DNA from 2 places in the Gordonia bronchialis DSM 43247 genome. Region 1 is predicted to be linked to the other one. Evidence: predicted binding sites of a transcription regulator. Region 1 holds the regulator's gene; the other holds the start of a gene.
The links. The regulator HspR, encoded in region 1, represses chaperone genes until heat shock. The targets are predictions, from matches to a motif close to ANNTGAGTNNNNNNNACTCANNT.
Positions count from the first base shown of each region.

Region 2: the regulator HspR is predicted to act here: its motif matches at 3,039-3,061, upstream of clpB (ATP-dependent chaperone ClpB).

Region 1 covers NC_013441.1:4,565,113-4,576,361, forward strand. The annotation lists gene GBRO_RS21175 (FAD-binding oxidoreductase) at 1-877, opposite strand, end outside; gene GBRO_RS21180 (nitroreductase family deazaflavin-dependent oxidoreductase) at 918-1,340, shown strand; gene GBRO_RS21185 (serine/threonine-protein kinase) at 1,378-2,298, shown strand; gene GBRO_RS21190 (amidohydrolase family protein) at 2,365-3,501, opposite strand; gene GBRO_RS21195 (FAD-binding oxidoreductase) at 3,597-4,748, shown strand; gene GBRO_RS21200 (hypothetical protein) at 4,760-5,854, opposite strand; gene GBRO_RS21205 (heat shock protein transcriptional repressor HspR) at 5,965-6,393, opposite strand; gene dnaJ (molecular chaperone DnaJ) at 6,393-7,595, opposite strand; gene grpE (nucleotide exchange factor GrpE) at 7,736-8,380, opposite strand; gene dnaK (molecular chaperone DnaK) at 8,377-10,218, opposite strand; gene GBRO_RS24850 (TetR/AcrR family transcriptional regulator) at 10,598-11,197, shown strand.
Region 2 covers NC_013441.1:4,399,311-4,410,559, reverse strand. The annotation lists partial or broken gene GBRO_RS20395 (VOC family protein) at 1-96, shown strand, start outside; partial or broken gene GBRO_RS26645 (hypothetical protein) at 97-291, shown strand; partial or broken gene GBRO_RS20390 (alpha/beta fold hydrolase) at 373-669, shown strand; gene GBRO_RS20385 (mycothiol-dependent nitroreductase Rv2466c family protein) at 694-1,419, opposite strand; gene GBRO_RS26415 (hypothetical protein) at 1,527-1,688, shown strand; gene GBRO_RS20380 (manganese catalase family protein) at 1,829-2,467, opposite strand; partial or broken gene GBRO_RS27410 (manganese catalase family protein) at 2,541-2,759, opposite strand; gene clpB (ATP-dependent chaperone ClpB) at 3,131-5,683, shown strand; gene GBRO_RS20365 (dihydroxyacetone kinase family protein) at 6,269-7,903, opposite strand; gene sigK (ECF RNA polymerase sigma factor SigK) at 7,950-8,528, opposite strand; gene GBRO_RS20355 (MerR family transcriptional regulator) at 8,730-9,572, shown strand; gene GBRO_RS20350 (DNA-3-methyladenine glycosylase I) at 9,984-10,574, shown strand; gene GBRO_RS20345 (SgcJ/EcaC family oxidoreductase) at 10,609-11,016, shown strand; gene GBRO_RS20340 (maleate cis-trans isomerase family protein) at 11,083-11,249, shown strand, end outside.

The sequences.
Region 1 (11,249 bases):
TCAACTCCACCTCGGCGACCCCGGCCGGGCCGGGCGCATCGGACTGGGCGACGAGCAGCGCCCCGGCCTCCCGGTCGAGCCCCATGCGCAGCAAGTCCTCGACCGCGTTGATGGACGGACGATCCATGAATTCGAGCATCGCCGGACGGATCTCGGCGGTCACCGCCAGCACCGCCTCGCTGGCGTCGTGCACGGAGGCGAAGGTGCCGACCACGGTGCAGGCGGGTGCCTGCGGCGGCAGGAGCCGCAAGGTGACCTCGGTGATGATGCCGAGCAGTCCCTCGCTGCCGACGAACAGTTTGGTCAGCGGCAGCCCGGCGGAGTCCTTGAGTTGTTTGCCGCCCACCCGCACGGCCCGGCCGTCGGCGAGCACGACCTCGAGGCCGAGCACGTAGTCGGTGGTCACCCCGTACTTGACGCAGCACAGCCCGCCGGCGTTGGTGGCGACGTTGCCGCCGATGGAGCAGATCTCGAACGACGACGGGTCCGGCGGGTACCACAGTCCGTTGGCGGCCGCGGCGGCCTTGACCTCGGAGTTGAACAGGCCCGGCTGGGTGACCGCGGTGCGGGTCGCGGTGTCGATGACGAGCTCACGCATCTTCTCCGTCGAGATCATCACCGCGCCGTCGACGGCCGTCGCGCCGCCCGACAGGCTGGTACCCGCGCCGCGGGTGATGATGGGAGTCTTGTTCTCGGCGCACCAGCGCACGGCCGTCTGTACCTCGACGGTGGTGGTCGGGCGGATCAGGGCCAGCGGTGTACCGGCGTCCGGATCGTTCGCCCGGTCCTGCCGGTAGCCGGCGAGAATGTCGGGATCGGTGACGACCATCCCGTCGGGTAGCTCGGACATCAACCCGGTCAGATCGGTACCACTCATGGGTCCCACACTAGAGCTCGATATGGCGCACAATGGCCGAGTGAGCGACTTCAACGCCCAGATCATCGATGAGTTTCGCGCCAACAGCGGCTTCGTGCAGACCGCGGGCTTCGGCCGGAACCTGATCCTGCTGCACACCGTCGGCGCGAAGTCCGGCGAACCCCGCATCAACCCGCTGCTCGCACTGCCCGACGACGACGGCTGGCTGGTCATCGGGTCGGCGGCAGGCTCACCGAAGACCCCGGCCTGGGTGCACAATCTCCGCGCGGACTCGTCGGTGACCGTCGAGTCCCCGGGAATCGGCGGGGTGACCACACAGCAGGCGACGGTCACCGAACTCACGCCCGACGAGTGGGACGACGCGTGGTCGAAGTTCACCACCAAGTCCGACGCCTTCACCAAGTACACGGAGACGGCGCAGGGCCGGCAGTTCCCGATCTTCCGGGTGACGCCGACCGACTGAGCCGCAGACGGTGGGGGCGGCGTCCTACGCTGAGTGCGTGTTCGAGCTCGGCGATATGGTGGCCGGCCACACCGTCGACGAGTTCCTCGGTGGTGGCGCCACCGCCGATGTGTTCCGGGTGCACCGCGCCGACACCCCGGAACCCTTGGCGCTCAAGGTGCTGCATCCCAACGGGTCGGATCGTGTCCGCGTGATCGAGCGCTTCGAGCGGGAGTTCACCATCGCACGCGTCCTCGACCACCCGCACATCGTGCGGGTACATGCGCGCGGCGAGGTGCCCGACTCATCCGACGCGACGCACCCGCTGCTCTGGCTGTCGATGCAGTATGTTCCGGGCCCGCCGGCGACCGCGCTGATCCCGCGCGACGGCGAACCGGACATGCCCGCCATCCTGGGGATCGCGGCGCAGATCGCCGACGCCTTGGACTACGCCCACTCGTGCGACGTGCTGCATCGCGACGTCAAACCCGCCAACATCCTCACCACAGCCCCCACCAGCGACGGCCTCATCGACGCGTACCTCTCCGACTTCGGCATCGCACAGTTCGTCGACGACACCCGGCCGCTGGCCCGCAACGGACGCGTACAGGGATCGATCGCCTACGCGTCGCCGGAACTACTGCAGGCACAACAGCTCTCCCCCGCCACCGACCTCTACGCCCTTGCCTGCAGCCTGGTGGAGCTGTTCACCGGCGAGGCGCCCTACCCGCGAGCGACGGCCTTCGCGATCACCTACGCCCACCTCAACGACGACCCGCCGCGGCTGACCCGGCGTCGACGATGGTTGCCCTCGGCGACCGACTCGATCTTCGCCAAGGCGCTGGCCAAGAATCCCGCGGACCGCTACGGCACGTGTCGCGAGTTCGTCGACATCCTCATCCGTCTCATGCGCGATGTGCCGGTCCCGGAAAGCGCTGAGCCGCAACGGGTGTTCGGGTGGGCACGCGGCCGATGGTGAGCGGCCGGCGAATGCGATCGGGTCACGGGCCTTGCTGGGTCGTCGCGCCTCGGGGAGCGTAGGGGCTCAGGAGGCGTCGGCGGCAGGGTCGATGCGGTAGACCCGCATCGCGTTGTCCCGGAACACTCTACGCAAGGTGTCGGGTCCCCAGCCGGACAGAATGTCGGCAAGTGCGCCCACCTGCATGTCCATGCGCGCGTTGGGCTTGTCGATGGGAAAGTTGCTGCCGTACATGATGCGTTCGGTGCCGAAGTGGGCGATCACGTGCTCGACGAGCGGTCCCACCATCTCAGCAAGGGTCGATTGCCCGCCGATGTTGCCCCACCGCTCGTGCCCGTAGCCGAGGACCGGCATCGCCAGGCCGGACAGTTTCACCACCACGTTGCGGTGCGCGGCCAGCGTCGTCATCCGCTCCCGCCACAACCGCAGGATGTCGGCGCGGGCGGCCGCGGTGGCGCCGGTGCGCACCCCGATCGGCCCGAAAACCCCGGCCGGGATACCGAAATGGTCCAGGACGATGGTGGTGTCGGGATACTCCCGGGCCAGCGTGACGACATCGTAGAGCTGATGGGAGTACACCGAGGCATCGAAGACCAGTCCGCGACGGGCGATCTCGGCGAAACCCTCCAGGAAGGCCGCCGAGGCGAGCATGCCGTCGGCGTCGCCACCGTCGCGGACGCGCGGATCGGGGTGGCGTGAGGCGATGATGCGGATACCGCGGAATCGGTCGGACGCCGCCGCGTGCTCGTCGAGGATGCGGCCGAACTCGGCCGACCGCGGGTCTCCGTGGGCGATCAGCGCACCGAGCCGTGGGGCCGCGCCGGCACCGAACGGCAATCCGTCCACGTAGCGGGTCTCCTCCACCGCGGTGGTGTCAACGGCCGAGAGATCCGTGGTGCTCTCCGCGCGCCAGTGCGACTCGATGTGGACCACGGTGTCGATGGGTACCCCGACCACCGCGGGAACCCCGGCCGCGTCGGCCACGTACTGGTGGGGTTCGTAGGTGCGGGCCACGGTGCGCGGTGTCAGCACGTACTCCCGGTCGGCTCGCGAGACGACGACCGGGAAGATCCGGTCCCCGATTCCCGGCACGAAGCGGTACAAGCGGGAGGCCCGGTTGGCCGCCCATGGCGTACGGCGCGGATTCCACTGTTGCAGATGCGCGTCGACGATCCCCGAGATCACACCATCCAGCGACGTCACGATACGTACCCTGCCACAGCATTCGACACGGCCGCATACGATGGAGGATCGTGAATCGTCGTCGTTCCAGATCGAGTGGGAGGTGAGCGCGCGCGGTGGCCACACACTCACGGCATGCGCTGCATCATCTGCGCGCGGCGGTCAACCGCGATCCGGACGGCTTCGCCAAGAACGTCTACACCCGGATGTTCGCCATCGACCCCGACCTGCGCGACCTGTTTCCCGCGATGATGGCCGGTCAGCGCGACGCCTTCTACCGCGTCATCGATCACGTTCTCGAGGTCATCCCGGCGCCGACGGGGCACACCGAGCTCGTCGAGTTCCTCGCGCAGCTCGGTCGTGATCACCGTAAGTTCGGCGTCGAACCCGAGCACTATCAGGTGATGGCCCAGGCCCTGATGGGCGAGTTCGCCGATCTCATGGGCGATTTCTGGGACCCGGAGACCGCCGAGACGGTCGCGCAGGCGACGATGCTGCTGACCGGCGTGATGCGCGGCGCGGCGGAGACGGCGTCGGGTCCGGCGCGTTGGACGGCCCGCGTGGTGGAGAAGTACCGGATCTCGCGGGATCTCGCGGTGATCCGGCTGATCGCCGACGCACCGCTGCAGTTCACCGTCGGCCAGTACCTCGAGGTGCAGATCCCGCAGTGGCCCAAGGAGTGGCGCAACCTGTCGTCGGCGATCCCTCCGAATCCCGACGGCGAGCTCGAGTTTCACGTGCGGGCAATCAAGGGCGGCACGGTCAGCCCCACGATCGTCGCCGACACCCGCGTCGGCGATGTGTGGCAGCTCGCGCAGGGACACGGCACCCTGCACACCGATCGCGGCAGTGAGGTCCTGATGATCGCCGGCGGTACCGGCCTCGCGCCGCTGCGGGCGCTCATCATCGAGATGTCCAAACGCGCGGACTCCCCGCGCACCCACATCTTCTACGGCATGCGCTATCCGGGCGAGCTCTATGACCTGGCCGTGCTGCGTCGCATCGCGACCACCAATCCGTGGCTGCAGGTGACCGCGGTGTCCGAGGAGACCACCGACCCGTGGTGGCTCAACTCGGTGGCCACCCCGTCGGATCTGGGGCTACCGCACCGCATCGGCAGACTCGCCGATGTGGTGCTCGAGCAGGGGACGTGGGACGACCATCAGGTTCTGGTGGCCGGATCACCGCAGATGGTCGAGGCCACGCGACGACGCCTGATCATCGCGGGGGTACCGGCGAGCCGCATTCAGCACGATCCGCTGTTCTGAGGCGGCGTGACCTACGGGGTGCCGTCCTCGTCATCACCGGTGCCGTTCTCATAGGGATTGCCGGGGATCTCCGGTGTCTGCGGAACGGTCTCGGTGACGGTGGTCGTCGCCGGCTCCGCGGTCTCGGTGACCGTCCGGGTGCGGGTCACCGGGCGTCCGGTGCTGGTGACCGTCGTGGTGCGGGTCGCGGTTTCGGTGACCGTCTCGGCGGCTTCGGTGCGGACGACCGTGCGGGTCGACGGGGTCGCGGTGACCGTGGTGGTCACCGTGCTGGATTCGGTCACACCCTTCTCGGCGGCCAGGACCGCGGTGATGGCGATGGCGCCGAGCACGATCGCGGCCCCGATCGCCGCGCCGATGAACCACCAGCGTCGTCCCGTCGACGACGACGCCACGCGGGTCAGCGTCGTCGGGACCTCGGCGATACCGGCCAGCTCGGCAGCTCCGAGCGCGGGCGCCAGCGTGGGCTGATCGGCGATGGTGACGGGGCGTTGCACCGCGTACTCGAAGGCGGGGGCGACGCCGGGGATCTCCGCGCCCGGCCCGGTGCACAGCACCGAGGTGAGACGCTCACCGCCGGGCATCGTAGTCACCGTGTCGGCCAGCGCGGACGCGCCGTCGGCCTCGGTGACCGGTACCGCGTCGTCGCGACCGAACACCGACGTGCCGATGAGCCGGCCGGTGGCCACATCCACGGTGACCGCGCTCGGCCCGATCGACGGTGCCGCCGCGCGATCGAGGTCGACGACCGCGACAACCCCGTCACGAGTGGCCTGAGCCCGTGCGACCTCCACCAAAGCGGTGGGGAAATCGGTGATCTCCAGCTTCGAATACCAGTCCGCAGACCCCGGGCCGGGGGTGAAAGCACTGCTCAGGTGGGTTCGAAGCGCGTCGTCGGCGACGGCGATGCCGATCTGATCGATGTCCATCGGCACCGACGCCACGAGTTCTTCGATGGCGGCGGTCACCTGATCGGCAGTGGTGTCGGCGAGGTCGACGAGGTTGCTGGCGAGCACCGTGCCGTCACCGGCCCGAACCACCGACGAGATCTGATCGTCGACGACGGAGATGCCGAGTGCCGTGGTGTCGGCGCGGGTGTCGGTCATCTCCAGCCCTTCGAGGCTCGTCGCTATCGCTCCTCGCTCCTCAGAGACCGGGAGGCTCAACGCGAAAGAGTCGGTTTTGACCGGTCAGGATAGACGGCGGGCAGTCGGGCTCAGCCGTCGGGTCGGTCGGCGCGGGCACGCCGGGTGCGGGGCTGCCACACGACCAGCGCGCTGGTCCGGGGAACCGGGACCAGCTCGCCGCCGCGTTTACCGCGTGCCGCGGACAGCTCGTCGCTCAGTTCCCGCACGCGCTGTTGCAGGGCGTCGACCTGATTCTCGAGGTCGATGATCCGTTTGATGCCGGCCAGGTTGACGCCCTCCTCCTGGGAGAGACGCTGGATCTCGCGCAGCAACTCGACGTCGCGGGTGGAATAGCGTCGTCCGCCGCCGCTGGTGCGCTGCGGCGTGACCAGGCCGAGCCGGTCGTAGGTGCGCAGGGTCTGCGCGTGCATACCGGCCAGCTCGGCTGCCACCGAGATCAAGAACGTCGCCGCGTCGCGGGCGCCGTCCTTGCCGTCGAAGTTCGCGGGGCTCATCATCATCGCCCCCACCCGGACCGCGGGTCGAAGCCACTGGCCCGCTCGGCCTCGGCGTAGCGGCGCATGGCCTCCACGGCGGCATCGTCGAGCTTGGGCGGGACGGCGACCTTGACGGTCACCAGCAGATCACCCGATCCGCCGGACCGCTTGGGCACGCCACGACCCCGCACCCGCAGGGTGCGTCCATCGGTGGTGTTGGCGGGGATCTTGACGCCCACCGAACCCTCGAGGGTCGGCACCGACACCGTCGCACCGAGGACGAGCTCGGAAATACTCACCGGCAGTTGAACTTTGAGGTCGTTGCCGCTGCGGGTGAACACCTTGTCCGGCGTCACGTGCACGACGACGTACAGGTCGCCCGACGGCGCGCCGCGACGTCCGGCCTCCCCCTGCCCGGCGAGCCGAATACGTTGTCCGTCTTCGACTCCCGCGGGGACACGCACGTTGATGGTGCGCGCGCGGACCTTGACGCCACTGCCGTCGCAGTCGTTGCACGGGTCGTCGATCCGTGATCCGGTGCCCTGACAGTCCTGACAGGGTTCACTGAACCCGAAGGCACCCTGATTGCGGCTGATGAACCCGGAACCGTTGCAGCTCGGGCAGACTCGCGGACTCGTGCCCGGTTTGGCGCCGCTGCCGTGACAGGTGGTGCACGGCGACGGGCTGGTCACCCGGAGTTGGACGGTGGTACCGAGTGCGGCGTCCTTGAAGGACAGCGTGGTCTCGGTCTCGAGGTCGTTGCCCCGACGCGGCCGACTCGCGGTGGACGTACGCTGACCCCCGCCACCGCGATTGAACAGGCCCTCGAAGAGGTCGCCGAATCCCCCGGCACCGGTGTCGGCGCCGCCGCCGAACAGGTCACCGATGTTGAAATCGCCACCACCGGTGGTGGTGTAGGTCGTGCCTCCCCCGCCCGGGTATCCCCCGGGAAAACCGTTGGCGCCGCCGCGGAATCGTCCGCCGGCGAACATCGCGCGCGTCTCGTCGTACTCCTTGCGCTTGGCCGGGTCGGAGAGCACGCTGTGGGCTTCGGACACCCGCTTGAAGCGTTCTTCGGCCGCGGTGTCGCCCGGGTTCGCATCCGGGTGCAGCTCGCGTGCGAGCTTCCGATAGGCCTTCTTGATCTCTTCAGCCGAAGCGTCAGAAGCAACGCCCAGGTCCTTGTAGAAGTCGTGTTCAAGCCACTCTCGTTGTGGAGCCACCAGACGTCACCTCCTTAAAAGTCTTCTGTTGTCTGGTTCTTCAATTGTCGTGTGATTCTATGCGCTTCCCGGACGCCTACCGCGCCGCTCCCCGAGGTGTAGGGCACCTCAGGGAGCGGCTGTGGAGCGGTCGGGGCACCTCAGGGAGCCGGAGTGTCGGCTTCGGCGCCGGCCTCGGCCGGGTCGGTGACCGTGACCATGGCGGTCCGGATCACCTTGTCGCCGAGACGGTAACCACCGCGGTAGACCTGCCCGATGACCGGATGCGCCCCGTCGCCGTCGTGCTGGACGGCTTCGTGGAGCTCGGGATCGAACGGGTCACCGGGCACGCCGAACTTGGCGAGCCCCTCACTGCTGAGAGCCGCAACCAGTTTGTCGGCCACGCTGCGCAGCGGGCCGCTCTCGAGGTCGCCGTGCTCGCGGGCACGATCGAGATCGTCGAGGATCGGCAACAGTTTGTCGATGAGGAGTTGTTTGCCGTAGGCAACCGAACCCTGCTTCTCCTCGGCGGCACGCCGCTTGAAGTTGGCGAACTGTGCACGCTCACGTTGCAGGGCCGCGGTGAGTTCGGCGATCTCCTCGTCGGCAACCGGGGTTTCGACGTGCTCCTCGGCACCCGTCGGTGTCTCGTCGGATGTCACGGCCGGCTCGGCTTCCGCCGGGCCCGGACCGGCGGCCGAATCGTCGCGCACCGCACCCGTTTCCGGGTCGATGCGACGACGATCGGTCACCGTGACCGGCTCGTCGGGACGAGTGTCACCCGCCGCCGGCCCGCCAGCCGTCACTTCTTCTCCTCGTCGACGACCTCGGCGTCCACGACATCGGAGTCGGCTTCGGCGTTCTCACCGGCCGGAGCGTCGCCGCTGGGCGACTCGGCTGCGGCGTTGGCGTAGATGGCCTGCCCCAGCGCCTGGGACTCCTCGGACAGCTTCTCGATCGCGTTCTTGATGGCGGTCGAGTCGTTGCCCTTGAGGGCCTCCTGCGCACCGGAGATGGCCGATTCGACCTTCTCCTTCACGTCTGCCGGGACCTTGTCCTCGTTCTCCTTGAGGAACTTATCGGTCTGGTTGACCAGCGACTCCGCCTGGTTGCGGGTCTCGGCCTCCTCGCGACGCTTGCGGTCCTCGTCGGCGTGCGCCTCGGCGTCCTTGATCATCCGGTCGATCTCGTCCTTGCTCAGGCCGGAACCGTCCTGGATGCGGATGGAGTTCTCCTTGCCGGTGCCCTTGTCCTTCGCGGTGACGTGCACGATGCCGTTGGCGTCGATGTCGAAGGTCACCTCGATCTGCGGAACACCCTGCGGCGCAGGCGCGATACCACCGAGCTCGAAGCTGCCGAGCAGCTTGTTGTCCGAGGCGATCTCACGCTCACCCTGATACACCTGGATCTGCACCGAGGGCTGGTTGTCCTCGGCCGTGGTGTAGGTCTCCGACCGCTTGGTGGGGATGGTGGTGTTGCGCTCGATCAGCTTGTGCATGACGCCACCCTTGGTCTCGATGCCGAGGGACAGCGGGGTCACGTCGAGCAGCAGGACGTCCTTGACCTCACCGCGCAGCACACCGGCCTGCAGGGCGGCGCCGACGGCGACGACCTCGTCCGGGTTGACACCCTTGTTGGGCTCGCGGCCACCGGTGAGTTCCTTCACCAGCTCGGTCACCGCGGGCATCCGGGTGGAACCGCCGACCAGCACGACATGATCGATGTCGCCGACGGCGATGCCGGCGTCCTTGATCACCGCTTGGAACGGCGCACGGGTGCGCTCCAGCAGATCCGAGGTGATCTTCTGGAATTCGCTGCGGCTCAACTGCTCGTCGAGGAACAGCGGGTTCTTGTCGGCGTCGACGGTGATGTAGGGCAGGTTGATCGAGGTGCTCTGCGAGGCAGACAGTTCGATCTTGGCCTTCTCGGCAGCCTCACGCAGACGCTGCATGGCCATCTTGTCCTTGGTCAGGTCGATGCCGTTCTGGCTCTTGAACTTGTCGACGAGCCAGTCGACGATGCGCTGATCCCAGTCGTCACCACCGAGGTGGTTGTCGCCGGAGGTCGCGCGGACCTCCACGACGCCGTCACCGATCTCGAGCAGCGAGACGTCGAAGGTGCCGCCACCGAGGTCGAAGACCAGGATGGTCTGTTCCTTCTCGCCCTTGTCGAGGCCGTAGGCCAGGGCAGCCGCGGTGGGCTCGTTGACGATGCGCAGCACGTTGAGGCCGGCGATCTGGCCGGCTTCCTTGGTGGCCTGGCGCTGGGAGTCGTTGAAGTAGGCCGGGACCGTGATGACGGCGTCGGTGACGTCCTCACCCAGGTACGACTCGGCGTCGCGCTTCAGCTTCATCAGCGTGCGGGCGCTGATCTCCTGCGGGGTGTACTTCTTGTCGTCGATTGCGACGGTCCAGTCACCCTCGCCCATGTGGCGCTTGACGGACCGAATGGTGCGGTCGACGTTGGTGACCGCCTGGTTCTTCGCGGGCTGACCGACCAGCACCTCGCCGTTACGCGCGAACGCGACGACCGACGGGGTGGTCCGAGAGCCCTCGGCGTTGGCGATGACGGCCGGCTCGCCGCCTTCGAGCACCGCCACCACGGAGTTGGTGGTGCCGAGGTCGATTCCAACAGCACGGGACATATGTGTTTCCTCCTAGCTCGTGGGTCTGCACCCAAGTACGTCTCGAAACCTGAACTCCTGAAACTGCCGAACTTCAGTGCATCCGACTCATGTCTTACTGAAGGCATTCGCCGTAGTCAAGCTCAGTTGAGTCGGAGTGACTCAGGTTTCTCGTAGGGTCCAACGGGGTGGTCGCGCGGATTGTTCCCGATTCGACCAAAAAAGTTGAGTCTGATCGACTCAGGTTCGGCGAGGTCGCATCGGTGCTGGTCATTGCCGAGTCGGCCGAGCGCTCGGTCCGCGATTAGACTCGCGGCTGCGCCCACCGCGGGCGCCGTGGACCGTCGGCGGCCGCGCCACACCAGGTCGGGGGCTTGATCATCGTGACGAATTTTCTGCTGTGACCGATCGTCGACTCCTGTTCGCGCGCACCACCCTCGAGATCATCTCGGCGAAGGGGTTGCACGCACTGACCCACCGGGCCGTCGACGAGGCGGCCGGCGTGCCCGCCGGTTCGGTGAACTACTACGCGCCGACGCGCTCCAAGCTGATGCAGCTGGCGCTCGGCGCGGCCCGGCAGTTGATGTGGGACATCGCGATGGTCTCCTTCGCGCCGATGACCGACGTCTCCAACCTCGACGAGGACGTGGTCCTCGACTGCACCACCGACTTCGTCCTGAAGATGGCCACCGACGGCGAGAGCTTCGTCAAGGCGTACTACGCGATCCTCGTCGAGGCCCAGTTCGACGCGGAGCTGTTCGCCGAGATCATGCGTCAGCGAACGATGTTCATCGAGTTCACCCAGCCGTTCGTGTCGGTCTTCGAACCCAATCACACCGAGCGCGTCGCCGAGCTGGTGGTCGCCCTGATGGAAGGTCTCATCCAGCAGCAGGCGCTGGTGGCCGCCGAGACGTTCCCGCGGTCGGTGATCCGCGGGATGATCGCGCGCATCTTCGGCTTCCAGGGTGGCGAGGTGCCCGTGCGGGAGCGGGTGGACTGAGGTCTGACAGGGTTCTGCGAGAACGATGTCCGATGGGTTGCCCTGACCCAAC
Region 2 (11,249 bases), 170 kb from region 1:
GACATCGAACGGACCGCTCGCTTCTACACCCAGGTGCTCGGCATGCGGATCTCGGACTGGTCCGAGCGCCAGATGGCGTTCCTGCGCTGCAACGGGGTGGTCGCCATGGGGATCGGGCAGATCGTCACGCTGCGGTTGCCGGCCGACGAGCTGGCCGCGGTGAACGTCGAACTGGAACGTCGGGCGTGGGGCACCTTCCACACCGAGTTCTACCCGACCTACGACTTCCTCCCGGTCCGCGAACGTCTCACCCGCGAATCCGACGACCGACGCGCCGGAGCCGCGGCATGACCGCCGTGACTCATCCCGAGGTCGACGAACCGCCGCGGCCGGGCATGTTCAGCAATGCCCGGGTCGTCGGCAATCAGTTCTTACGGTCGGTGGTACTGGCATTGGGACCCGGCGTTCATCCGGTCCGGCGAGGACGAGCCCCGCCACACCGACCCGGTTCGGCTGACCGCGGCCGCACGCAAGATCGTCGTGCCCACCCTGATCGTCCGTGGTGGTCAGTCCGACGTCGTCAGTGAAGCCGGAGTTGCCTCGATGAAGGCGCTGATTCCGCAGGCCGAGGTGGCCGACGTGAGTGCGGCCGGGCACATGGTGGCCGGAGATGACAACCAGGTCTTTGCCGGTGCCATCGAGGAGTTCCTTGTGCGGCACGAGCTTTGAGCGTCGGGCTCAGTATTGTCGGGCTCAGTGCTTGGTGCGTCGGCTTCCCCCGTGCCAGTCCTCCTGTTCACCGGTCTCGTCGGCGTCGACGCCAAATGCCTTGAGTTGCGGCTTCTCCCGCAGGCTGCGTTTGAGTTCGGCGAATCCGGGGAAGCGGGCGAGTCCGATGACGTGGTCCCACAGTTGCGCGGCGTGCTCGTCGTCGGGCAGCCGGCTGATCACCGGTCCGAAGAACGCGACACCCTCGGGTGGCTCGAAGTGGATGATCGGGGTGCCCACATCGCGGCCGGTGAGGGCGAGCGCCTCGTCGGTCTCCGCCTGGATCTCGGTGTCGAGGGACTCGTCGTCGAGCGCGGCGATGTGCTGGCGGGGGAGTCCGAGTTCGTCGAGGATCGGGCCGAGGAAGCCCTCGGTGCCACGGAAGTCGGTGCCGTCGACGAGATAGGTTCCGTTGTGCTGCTCGAAGATTCGCGTCCCGAAGGCCTGATACAGCGGACCGAGCGGCGCGCGGCCGTGCTCGCGGCGGATGCTTGTTGCCGCACGCAGGAGGAGTAGTCCGGCGGTGTGTCCGGCCTCGTACTCCGGCGGGAAGTGCGACGCGTAGTCGATGTGGGCGTTGAGTAGTCGCAGGGAGATGAATCGCCAGTCGACGGAATAGTCGCGTTGCGCTTGTACCTGTCGCACCCACTTGCTGGTCATCCAGGCGAAGGGGCACACGGGGTCGAAGTAGAAGCGGATGTCGTCGGCCATGAGGCCATTGTGGCAGTGGTGGATGCTGCGTGGCTGTGCACGATCGTCTTCGGCGCTGTGAATTTTGCACTCGTGGTCGTGCGTCCGCGTTCGTAGACTCGTGCACCATGACCGCAACTCCTGGTCCTCGGCTGATGTCGCTCGATGACTGGCGCGACCTCGGCGAGATGGCCGACGTTCATACCGAACTCCAGGAGGGCGTCCGGATGGTGGCCCCGCGCCCATTCCCCGCAGAGCCGTGGGACCTACGGATTGATTTGAACCGCTGAGAGAATTGGGCCATTAGAGGTTTCGGCTCTGCCGACCCAGATATCTGCGAGCCGCTGACCCAGATGACACCGGTCAGCCACCAGATGCGTTTATCCGCATACTGGCGCTGTCCGGTGTCATCCCGGTCAACTGCGTGGTCTCACTTCTGTTCAGCGATCTCCACTTCCGCGGTCGCCTGGATGAGTGCCAGCAGATCTTTGTCCAGGCCGGGAGCGAACTCCTCACGACGATCCGGTGCGATCGTCATCGGGAAGCCCTCGGGCATCACCGCGGTGCTCAGTTCGGTCCCGACGTTCGACGGCGAGGCACCGCGGTACAGCTTGGCCGCCTGGCTCTGGTCGTCGGAGCTGAAGGTGTACTGGATGCTCTGTAAACCCTTGTCCAGCAGCTTCTTCACCTCGGGGAACTTCTCCGCGTTGGTCTTGGGGATCGGCAGAACGGTGCCCCAATCCACACCGAGACTCTCCAGTGCTTTGGCAAAGGCGTTCTCATGTGCCTGGTCGCGGACGATGAGGTAGGCGATTGTCGACCGTGCGGTCTTGTTGTCGGTCATCTCGTAGATCCGGCACTTCTGCAGGCGCCCGGTCGATTCCAGCATCAGGTTGTAGAGCAGGTCGAGAACCAGGTTGCCGCTGTTGTACACGTACGACCCCGACCACGGGTTGCCGGCCGCGTCGACCGGCAGAGCGCCTTGAGCGCCCACGAGATAGTGGTGAATGTTGCTGGTATCCAACGCGATCTTGAGCGGCGTCGCACCCTTGGCGCCCGGCTTGTCCACCCGGATCGGTCTTCTTGCCGGAGTACTCGGGCGACCCGTCGAGCAGTCGCGAGATGGTGGTGCCGATGAGTTCGACGTGGCTGATCTCCTCGGTGCCCACGCCCTGCAGCAGATCCTTGTAGGGCTTCGAGGTGGGATCGCCGCGAAAGTTCATGCTCTGGAACAGATACTGCATCATCGTGCGCATCTCGCCGAACTGGCCGCCGAGTCCCTCCTGCAGCGCGTTGGCCGCGGCGGGGTCCGGCTCGTCGACGGCGATTTCGTTGATGAGTTGCTGGGTGTGCAAGTACATGGCGTTCCTCCGGTGACCCCGAACACCCGCCGGACGGCAGCCGACGACCGCACAAGGTGATCGAGGGTGGCCGCGTCAGGGGATGGCGGTGGAGTTGGCTTCGGTTGATGGTGACCGATGGTCCACACGGACTGGAGATCAGCGGCTCAACGTCGGGATACTCCGTGGAGACAGGTGACAAACACTCGCAGTGGTGGGTGAACTCCCGTCGTCGCACTGCTGGCGATCCCTCATACGCGCAGCACCCAGCTAATGTGACCGGGATCACTCGTAAATCTAAGTTGAGCGGAATGGACTCAACTCTACTGGCGTTGCACCTCTCGAATGGCTCATACTTGAGCCTGTTGGACTAAAGAGAAAGGTGCACGCGAGTGGACAGCTTCACCCCCACCACCAAGACACAGCAAGCGTTGAGTGCTGCTGTGCAGGCGGCGGCCAGCGCTGGAAATCCCGACGTGCGACCGGCCCATATCCTTGTGGCCCTGCTCGATCAGTCCGACGGCATCGCGTCGCCGCTGCTCAAAGCGGTCGGGGTGGACCCGTCGAATGTTCGTGCGCAGGCCCAGGCGATGGTCGATCGCATGCCGACGGTGTCCGGTGCCAGCTCGACGCCACAACTCTCCCGCGAGTCGATCGCGGCCATCAGTGCCGCTCAGCAGCTTGCCGGTGAGCTCGACGACGAGTACGTCTCCACCGAACACATGGTGGTCGGTCTGGCGACCGGCGACTCCGACGTCGCCAAACTGCTGCACAACGCCGGGGCCACCCCGCAGGCGTTGCGCGAGGCCTTCGTCGCCGTGCGCGGCAACGCCCGGGTGACCTCGGAGGACCCCGAATCGACGTATCAGGCACTGGAGAAGTACTCCACCGACCTGACCGCCGCGGCCCGCGAGGGCAAACTCGACCCGGTCATCGGCCGGGACACCGAGATCCGGCGCGTCGTGCAGGTGCTCAGTCGCCGTACCAAGAACAACCCGGTGCTCATCGGTGAGCCCGGCGTCGGCAAGACCGCCATCGTGGAAGGGCTGGCCCAGCGCATCGTCGCCGGGGACGTCCCGGAATCGTTGCGCGGCAAAACCGTCATCTCCCTGGACATGGGCTCGATGGTGGCCGGCGCCAAGTACCGCGGCGAATTCGAGGAACGACTCAAGGCCGTCCTCGACGAGATCAAGGGATCGGCCGGGCAGGTCATCACCTTCATCGACGAGTTGCACACCATCGTGGGTGCCGGCGCGACAGGCGATTCCGCGATGGATGCCGGCAACATGATCAAGCCGATGCTGGCTCGCGGTGAGCTGCGGCTGGTCGGCGCGACCACCCTCGAGGAGTACCGCAAGTACATCGAGAAGGACGCCGCCCTCGAGCGCCGCTTCCAGCAGGTGTACGTCGGTGAACCCTCCGTCGAGGACGCCATCGGCATCCTGCGTGGCCTGAAGGATCGGTACGAGGTGCACCACGGTGTGCGCATCACCGACTCCGCCCTGGTGGCCGCGGCAACGCTGTCCGACCGCTACATCACCTCCCGCTTCTTGCCGGACAAGGCCATCGACCTCGTCGACGAGGCCGCGTCGCGACTGCGGATGGAGATCGACTCGCGCCCCGTCGAAATCGACGAGGTGGAGCGCATTGTTCGCCGTCTGGAGGTCGAAGAGGTTGCGCTGCAGAAGGAAACGGACGCCGCATCCAAGGAGCGGCTGGAGAAGCTGCGTCAGGAACTGGCCGACCAGAAGGAAAAGCTCAACGAGCTGAGCGCCCGCTGGCAATCGGAGAAGACCGCCATCGACGCGGTCCGCGACCTCAAGGAAGAGCTGGAACGGCTTCGCGGAGAGGCAGATCGGGCCGAGCGTGACGGCGATCTGGGCCGTGCGGCCGAACTGCGGTACGGCAAGATCCCCGGACTCGAGAAGAACCTCGAGGCCGCGATCGAGAAGACCGGCACCGATCCCGGGCAAGACGTGATGCTCCAGGAGGAGGTCGGCCCCGACGACGTGGCGCAGGTCGTGTCGTCGTGGACCGGAATCCCTGCCGGGCGCATGCTCGAAGGTGAGACCGCCAAGCTGCTGCGCATGGAAGAGGAACTGGGACACCGGGTCATCGGCCAGAAGGCGGCTGTGGTCGCGGTCTCCGACGCCGTGCGCCGCGCCCGTGCCGGGGTCGCCGACCCCAACCGGCCGCTGGGTTCGTTCATGTTCCTCGGCCCGACCGGCGTCGGCAAGACCGAGCTGGCCAAAGCGCTCGCCGAGTTCCTGTTCGACGACGAGCGGGCGATGGTCCGCATCGACATGAGCGAGTACGGCGAGAAGCACAGCGTGGCAAGACTTGTGGGTGCCCCTCCCGGTTACGTCGGCTACGAGGCCGGCGGTCAGCTGACCGAGGCGGTGCGGCGTCGGCCGTACACGGTGGTGCTGTTCGACGAGATCGAGAAGGCCCACCCGGACGTCTTCGACGTGCTGCTGCAGGTCCTCGACGAGGGTCGCCTGACCGATGGTCAGGGTCGCACGGTGGACTTCCGCAACACCATCCTCGTCCTCACGTCCAACCTGGGCGCGGGCGGCGACAAGGATCAGGTGATGGCGGCGGTCCGCAGCCGGTTCAAGCCGGAGTTCATCAACCGGCTCGACGACGTCATCATCTTCGACGCGCTGAGCCCCGAGGAACTGGTGTCCATCGTCGACATCCAGCTCGCCCAGCTCGGTAAGCGGCTGGCACAGCGTCGGCTGGAACTGCAGGTCACGCCGAAGGCCAAGGAATGGCTCGCCGAGCGCGGATTCGATCCGCTCTACGGTGCGCGGCCACTGCGCCGGCTGGTGCAGCAGGCCATCGGCGACAGCCTCGCCAAGGCGTTGCTGGCCGGCGACATCCGCGACGGCGATGTGGTGCCGGTGAACGTCAGCGCCGACGGAGAGTCGTTGGTGCTCGGCTGAATTGATTGATGTGATGGGCTGTCCCACCTGGTGGAGCAGCCCATCACGTCGGTGTCCGGTACCGACCGAGCCGTCGGTGCTCGGCCGAGATGACTGAGAACGGGCCCCTGACGGCTGTCCTCGGGAATAGTCCCGATCCGGTCGCTCAGGGGCCCGTCCTCAGTCACTGCGGTGGGCAAGGGCTAAGGTTCGTCGCCGCTGAAACGACAATTCCGATGTGCCGTGCAACGGAGCCGCCATGACCAGGAGCACGAGGACCTGGGCAAAGCTCGCGGCCACGTGCGTGTCGGAGTCTCCTGCGCGACGGTCGCCGCCTACGCCGGCACGGGGAACTGCAACGTCCGGTGGGACGCCTCGACCACCTGCCACGACACTTATGCTCCGCAGAGCGGCGAGTATGTCCTGACCGTCGAGTGCTGGGGTGTCCACGGTCGGCCCAAACAGGTTCCGCTCTATGAAGTGGGCCCCTGTGAACAATCCAGTCGCTGGTCCCCCCCGGACCGGCCATGCCGCGAGCAACCGCAGGACCAGCTGGCGCACTTCGTTGTTGAACGTCGGCGTCGTCACCGGCACGCACGTGGAGATCTATCGGGCCTGACTCTGCGCGGCGGCGCGGAACAGCCACGAGGTGACCAGCGCACCCGGATCGACGACGCCCCGGGCGTTCTCGCCCACGTAGCTCGCGCGTCCCTTGGAAGCCGTTGTGTCACGAGTGGATTCGGCTCCGCTTTCGGCGGCATCGGCGACCTCTGCCAGTGATCGTCCGTCTCGCAGGGCGTCGACGGCCGGAGCAAGGGCGTCGACCATCGTGTTGTCGCCCACCTGTGCGCCGCCGAGATCGCCGATCTCCCCGAGTGCCGACGACGCACCATCTCCAAGTGCCTCGTCGAAGCTGTTCGCGTCCTCGAAAGCTGTTGCCAGATATCGGAACAGGACGCCGAAGACAGCACCCGAGGTGCCGCCCGCCCGGACAAAGAACGAGGTGCTGATGGCGTGCAGGACCGCGGTGTCCGAGCCACGCAACGGCAGGTCGAAGTGGCCGAGGGCCGCAGTCATGTTGGTGCCGAAGTCACCGTCGCCGGCCTGCTTGTCGAGTTCGGTCAGATCGTCGACGGAATCGACGACGCGGCTCACGAAGTCGGACAGCCAGCCGCATTCTGGTCCGTCGGCGGCTGTGTCGGCCGGCTCGGCAAAGGTGACCTCGTCGACCTGTGTCGGCCGGGCGATGACGGAAGGCCATGCGGGAGCCGAGGTCTCGGCGTCGAATAGCTCGAGAATGGCGTCGTCGACGCGGACGAGGGTGATGGAGAAGCCGGTCATGTCCAGGGCGGTGACGAAGGTGCCGACCATCGCGCGTTCGACCGTGACACCACGCTCGTCGAGATTGCAGATCACCTCGCCGAAGACCAGCGACAACTCGAGCGGGTGCGCCGACCCCAGGCCGTTGACCAGGCAGATCACCTGCTCGTCGGAGGTCAGCGACAGCGAGTCGACGATGCGGTCGAGCATCCGGCCGACCAGTTCGCGCGCTCCGACGATCGTGGTCCGGTCCTCGCCGGCCTCGCCGTGGATACCGACCCCGAGTTCCATCTCCTCGTCGTCGAGTTCGAAGCTCGGTGCGGACGACCCGGGGGTGGTGCAGGCGCGGTAGGCCACCGCGAAACTCCGGGCGTCGGCGCCAACGCGACGACCGATCTCGGCGACCTCGGTGAGCTCGTCACCGCGCGCAGCTGCTGCGCCACAGATCTTTTCGACGATGATCGTCGCTCCGGTGCCGCGTCGGCCCGGACCCGATTCCGACTCGGTCGCCACATCGTCGTCGACGACGACGTGGTCAGTGGTCACCTCGTCGCGCAGCATGTGCCGGGCGATGCGGAAGTTCATCACATCGCCGGTGTAGTTCTTCACGATGTGCAGAACACCGCGCCCGCGGTCGACCTGGCGGGTGGCCGCGGCGATCTGCAGCGCGTTGGGACTGGTGAACACCAGGCCGGGGCAGGCCGCATCCAGCATTCCCGCGCCGATCATCCCCGAATGCATGGGTTCGTGACCCGATCCGCCGCCGGAGATGACGGCCACGCGATCATCGTCCGTGTCGCGGCGGTAGAGGAAACCGGGATCTGCCTGCCAGACGATCGCCGGATTGGCGGCGAGAAGGCCGCGCAGTGCGTCGGTGATGAAGGAATCGGGACTGTTCAGGACGTACGGGCGAGTGCTCACCACTCCACCGTAACCACGCCCGTGGGTCAGGATTCGGCTTCGGACGTCAGGCCGCGGTGTCGGCGACGCTGAGCCGCAGACGCCGCATACCGTCCCGGATTCGTGACTTCACCGTGGGAAGTGCAACCTGAAGTCGTTCTGCCACTTCGCGATAGGTGAGTCCGTCGAAGTAGGCAAGCTCGATGGACTCTCGCTGCGCAGGCGTGAGTCGTTGCAGGCCGGAGCGCACCAGTCGGGCGGCCTCGCGCCGCTCACTGATCTCGGTGACCTCGTCGAACGGAGGGGTGATCGCCGCCTGACCATGCGCGAGCGTGCGACGGCGGCTGGCGACCTCCGACCGGACGCGATCCACGGCCCGGCGATGCGCCATGGTCAGCACCCACGACAGAGCCGATCCCGACGAGCCGTCGAAGGTGTTCGCGGTCCGCCACACCGTCAGGTACACCTCCTGGGTGATCTCCTCACTGAAGCCGCGGTCGCGTATGACCCGTAGCGCCATGCCGTACACGCGCTGCGCGGTGAGGTCGTAGAAGGTGGCGAAGGCGGCGGCATCGCCCTTGCCGACACGGTCGAGCAATGCGCCCAGGTCGTCGGGGCCGGCTGTGGGGTGCGCGGAAATGGTCATCGTCGGTCCTCTCCCGACCTCGGGGGTCGTGGGACGGCGCACGGTGACGTCGTCGTTGTCATCGACGCTAGGAGCCTCGGGGCGACATCTCACGGGCGCGCGCATGACCGGGATGCGATCGCAACCGATGATCACGAGTCGGTAACGACGATCGTGGCGAGTGATGAGAGTGTTGACCCTGACACGGTGTGAGACAGGAGCGTGAGTGCCGTCATGTTCACCATCGGAGATTTCGCCACAATGGGTCGGGTGTCGATCCGGATGCTTCGGCACTACGACCGGATCGGCCTGTTGCCGCCGGCTCGGGTCGACGAGTTCACCGGGTATCGGTACTACACCGCCGACCAATTGCGTCGACTGAATCGTGTTGTCGCGCTGAAGGATCTGGGGTTCACGCTTGCCGAGGTGGCCCGAATCCTCGACGCCGACGTGGCGCCCGCCGAACTGCGCGGAATGCTACGTCTGCGTCGAGCCCAGGTGGCCGAGCAGATCACGGCCGACCAGGATCGGCTGACCCGTATCGAGGCGAGACTCCGAATGATCGAGAAGGAAGGCACCATGAGTACCAACAATGTGACCGTGAAGAGTCTCGCGGCGGTTCGGGCCGCGACGCTGTCCGACACCGCGGAGAGCACCACGAGCGACGTCATTGGTCCGGTGATCAGCCGGTTGTTCGCCACCCTGTACGAGGCGGTCATGGGCAGTGGCGGCGTGCCGGCGGGCCCGGCAGTGGCCACGTACGCACCCGCCGGCGGGGACGCGCTGATCGTGACGGCTGCGTGTCCCATCGACGACGGTCCGACGGTGAGCTGCGTCGACGGTCTGGACGTGGTGACGCTGCCGGGCACCGAGCAGGCGGCCACCTATGTGCATCACGGCCGGATGGCAGACATCGGTGAGGGCTATCAAGCGCTGGCCACATGGATCGAGGACAACGGGTACCGGACCGACGGCACTGCTCGGGAGACGTACCTGGTGGGGTACCCCGAGCCGGAAGATGCCTGGCTGACCGAACTCGCGATGCCGATCGTCGCCCTCGGTTGAACCCGCTGGTGGCAGCCGATGCGGCTGCCGGTGGTGTGGTCGTGGTGGTCACCTCCCCCGAGGGTGTTGGGGTTCTCTTCGAACCTTTGTGCCCATGGTACGAACGCGGTCTGACAATTCCTTGGCGGTTTCGGTTTCGGTTTGGGTGGGTTTCGGTGGTTGCGGACATGGTTGGGTGGCGTGTGGTTTCGACGCGCGGCGGCTCGTTCCTCGCCGTCGCGGCTCAACCAGCGGGTGGGGTGGGTTTCGACGCGCGGCCGCCTCGCTTCGCTCGTCGGTCGCGGCTCAACCAGCGGGTGGACAGGGGGCGCGCTCGATCGGCGGGCGGGGCGTGGCTGAACCGGCGGAAGGGGCAGGAGTTGTGTCGGTGTGCGTGGGTAGTCTTCCGGCATCGAATCGAGGAGGCGCTCAATGTCCGATGTCGTAGTCGGAGCCGATGGCCGGTCGCGGTGTTCGTGGGCGGCCAAGGAGCCCGAGACCACCTACCACGACACGGAGTGGGGGTTTCCGCTCGCCGGGGATGTGGCGCTGTTCGAGCGGGTCTGCCTCGAGGGATTCCAGTCGGGGCTCAGTTGGCGGACCATCCTCACCAAGCGGGAGAACTTCCGGGCCGCGTTCAGCGGCTTCGACTTCGAGAAGATCGCACGGTTCGGAGACGCCGACGTCAGCCGGCTGCTCGATGACGCGGGGATCATTCGGCATCGCGGGAAAATTGAGGCGACGATCAACAATGCGCGCGCCGCGCTGGATCTGATCGACGCGGAGGGATCGTTGGAGTCGTTCTTCTGGCGCTATGCACCCGCGGACGATCACGTACCCGGGTCGATGACGACCTCGCCGGAATCGGTTGCACTATCCAAGGATCTGAAGAAGCGTGGGTGGCGTTTCGTCGGCCCGACGACGATGTTCGCGCTCATGCAGGCGACGGGGATGGTCAACGATCACGCCGTCGATTGTGTGATTCGGGACGAGGTCACGGCTGCGCATCTCCGCAACGCTTGACCTCAACGTGACTTGAACTCCTACCGTCGACGGTATGAGTGACTCGCGCAATCGTCCGGTCCTGAATCTGCGGCAGCCGGAGGCGTTCGCGGCGGTCGATGCGCTCGTGGATGCCCTGCAATCCGGCGTGGACGACTCCGACGCCGATGCCTACGACGCGTTGTTCGCCGACGACATCCTGTGGGGGACGCCCAAAGGGGCTGTGCTGCAAGGGTTTGCGTCCCTCAACGCGATTCATCATCGACTCTTTGCCCAACAGGTTGCACCGCCCTCGGATTTCTCCGTTGCGCAGGCGACCAACCCCGCGCCCGGGGTGGCCGTCGTTCAGATCGGCCGTCATGCGCGGGGTGGCGGCTTCTCCGACATGGCGATGTATGTGCTGGTGGAGCGCGGCGGTCGCTGGTGGGTGGCAGCGGGCCAGAACACGCCGATTGGGCCCTGATCACGTTAACGCAATCGTCACAACGGCGGGATTGTTGACAATCCGACAATGTGTCACCATTCCTGCATGGAGGCTCAGATCGGCATCGGGATGGTGTGTCCCTTCGACATGGCACTCGACCGTGAGCTGTGGCGGTGGATGCCCGACGCGGTGTCGCTGTATTTCACGCGCACCGGGTTCATCGATGCCCCCGTCGACGTCGAGTTGTGTCGCGATCTGAACAACCACGCCGA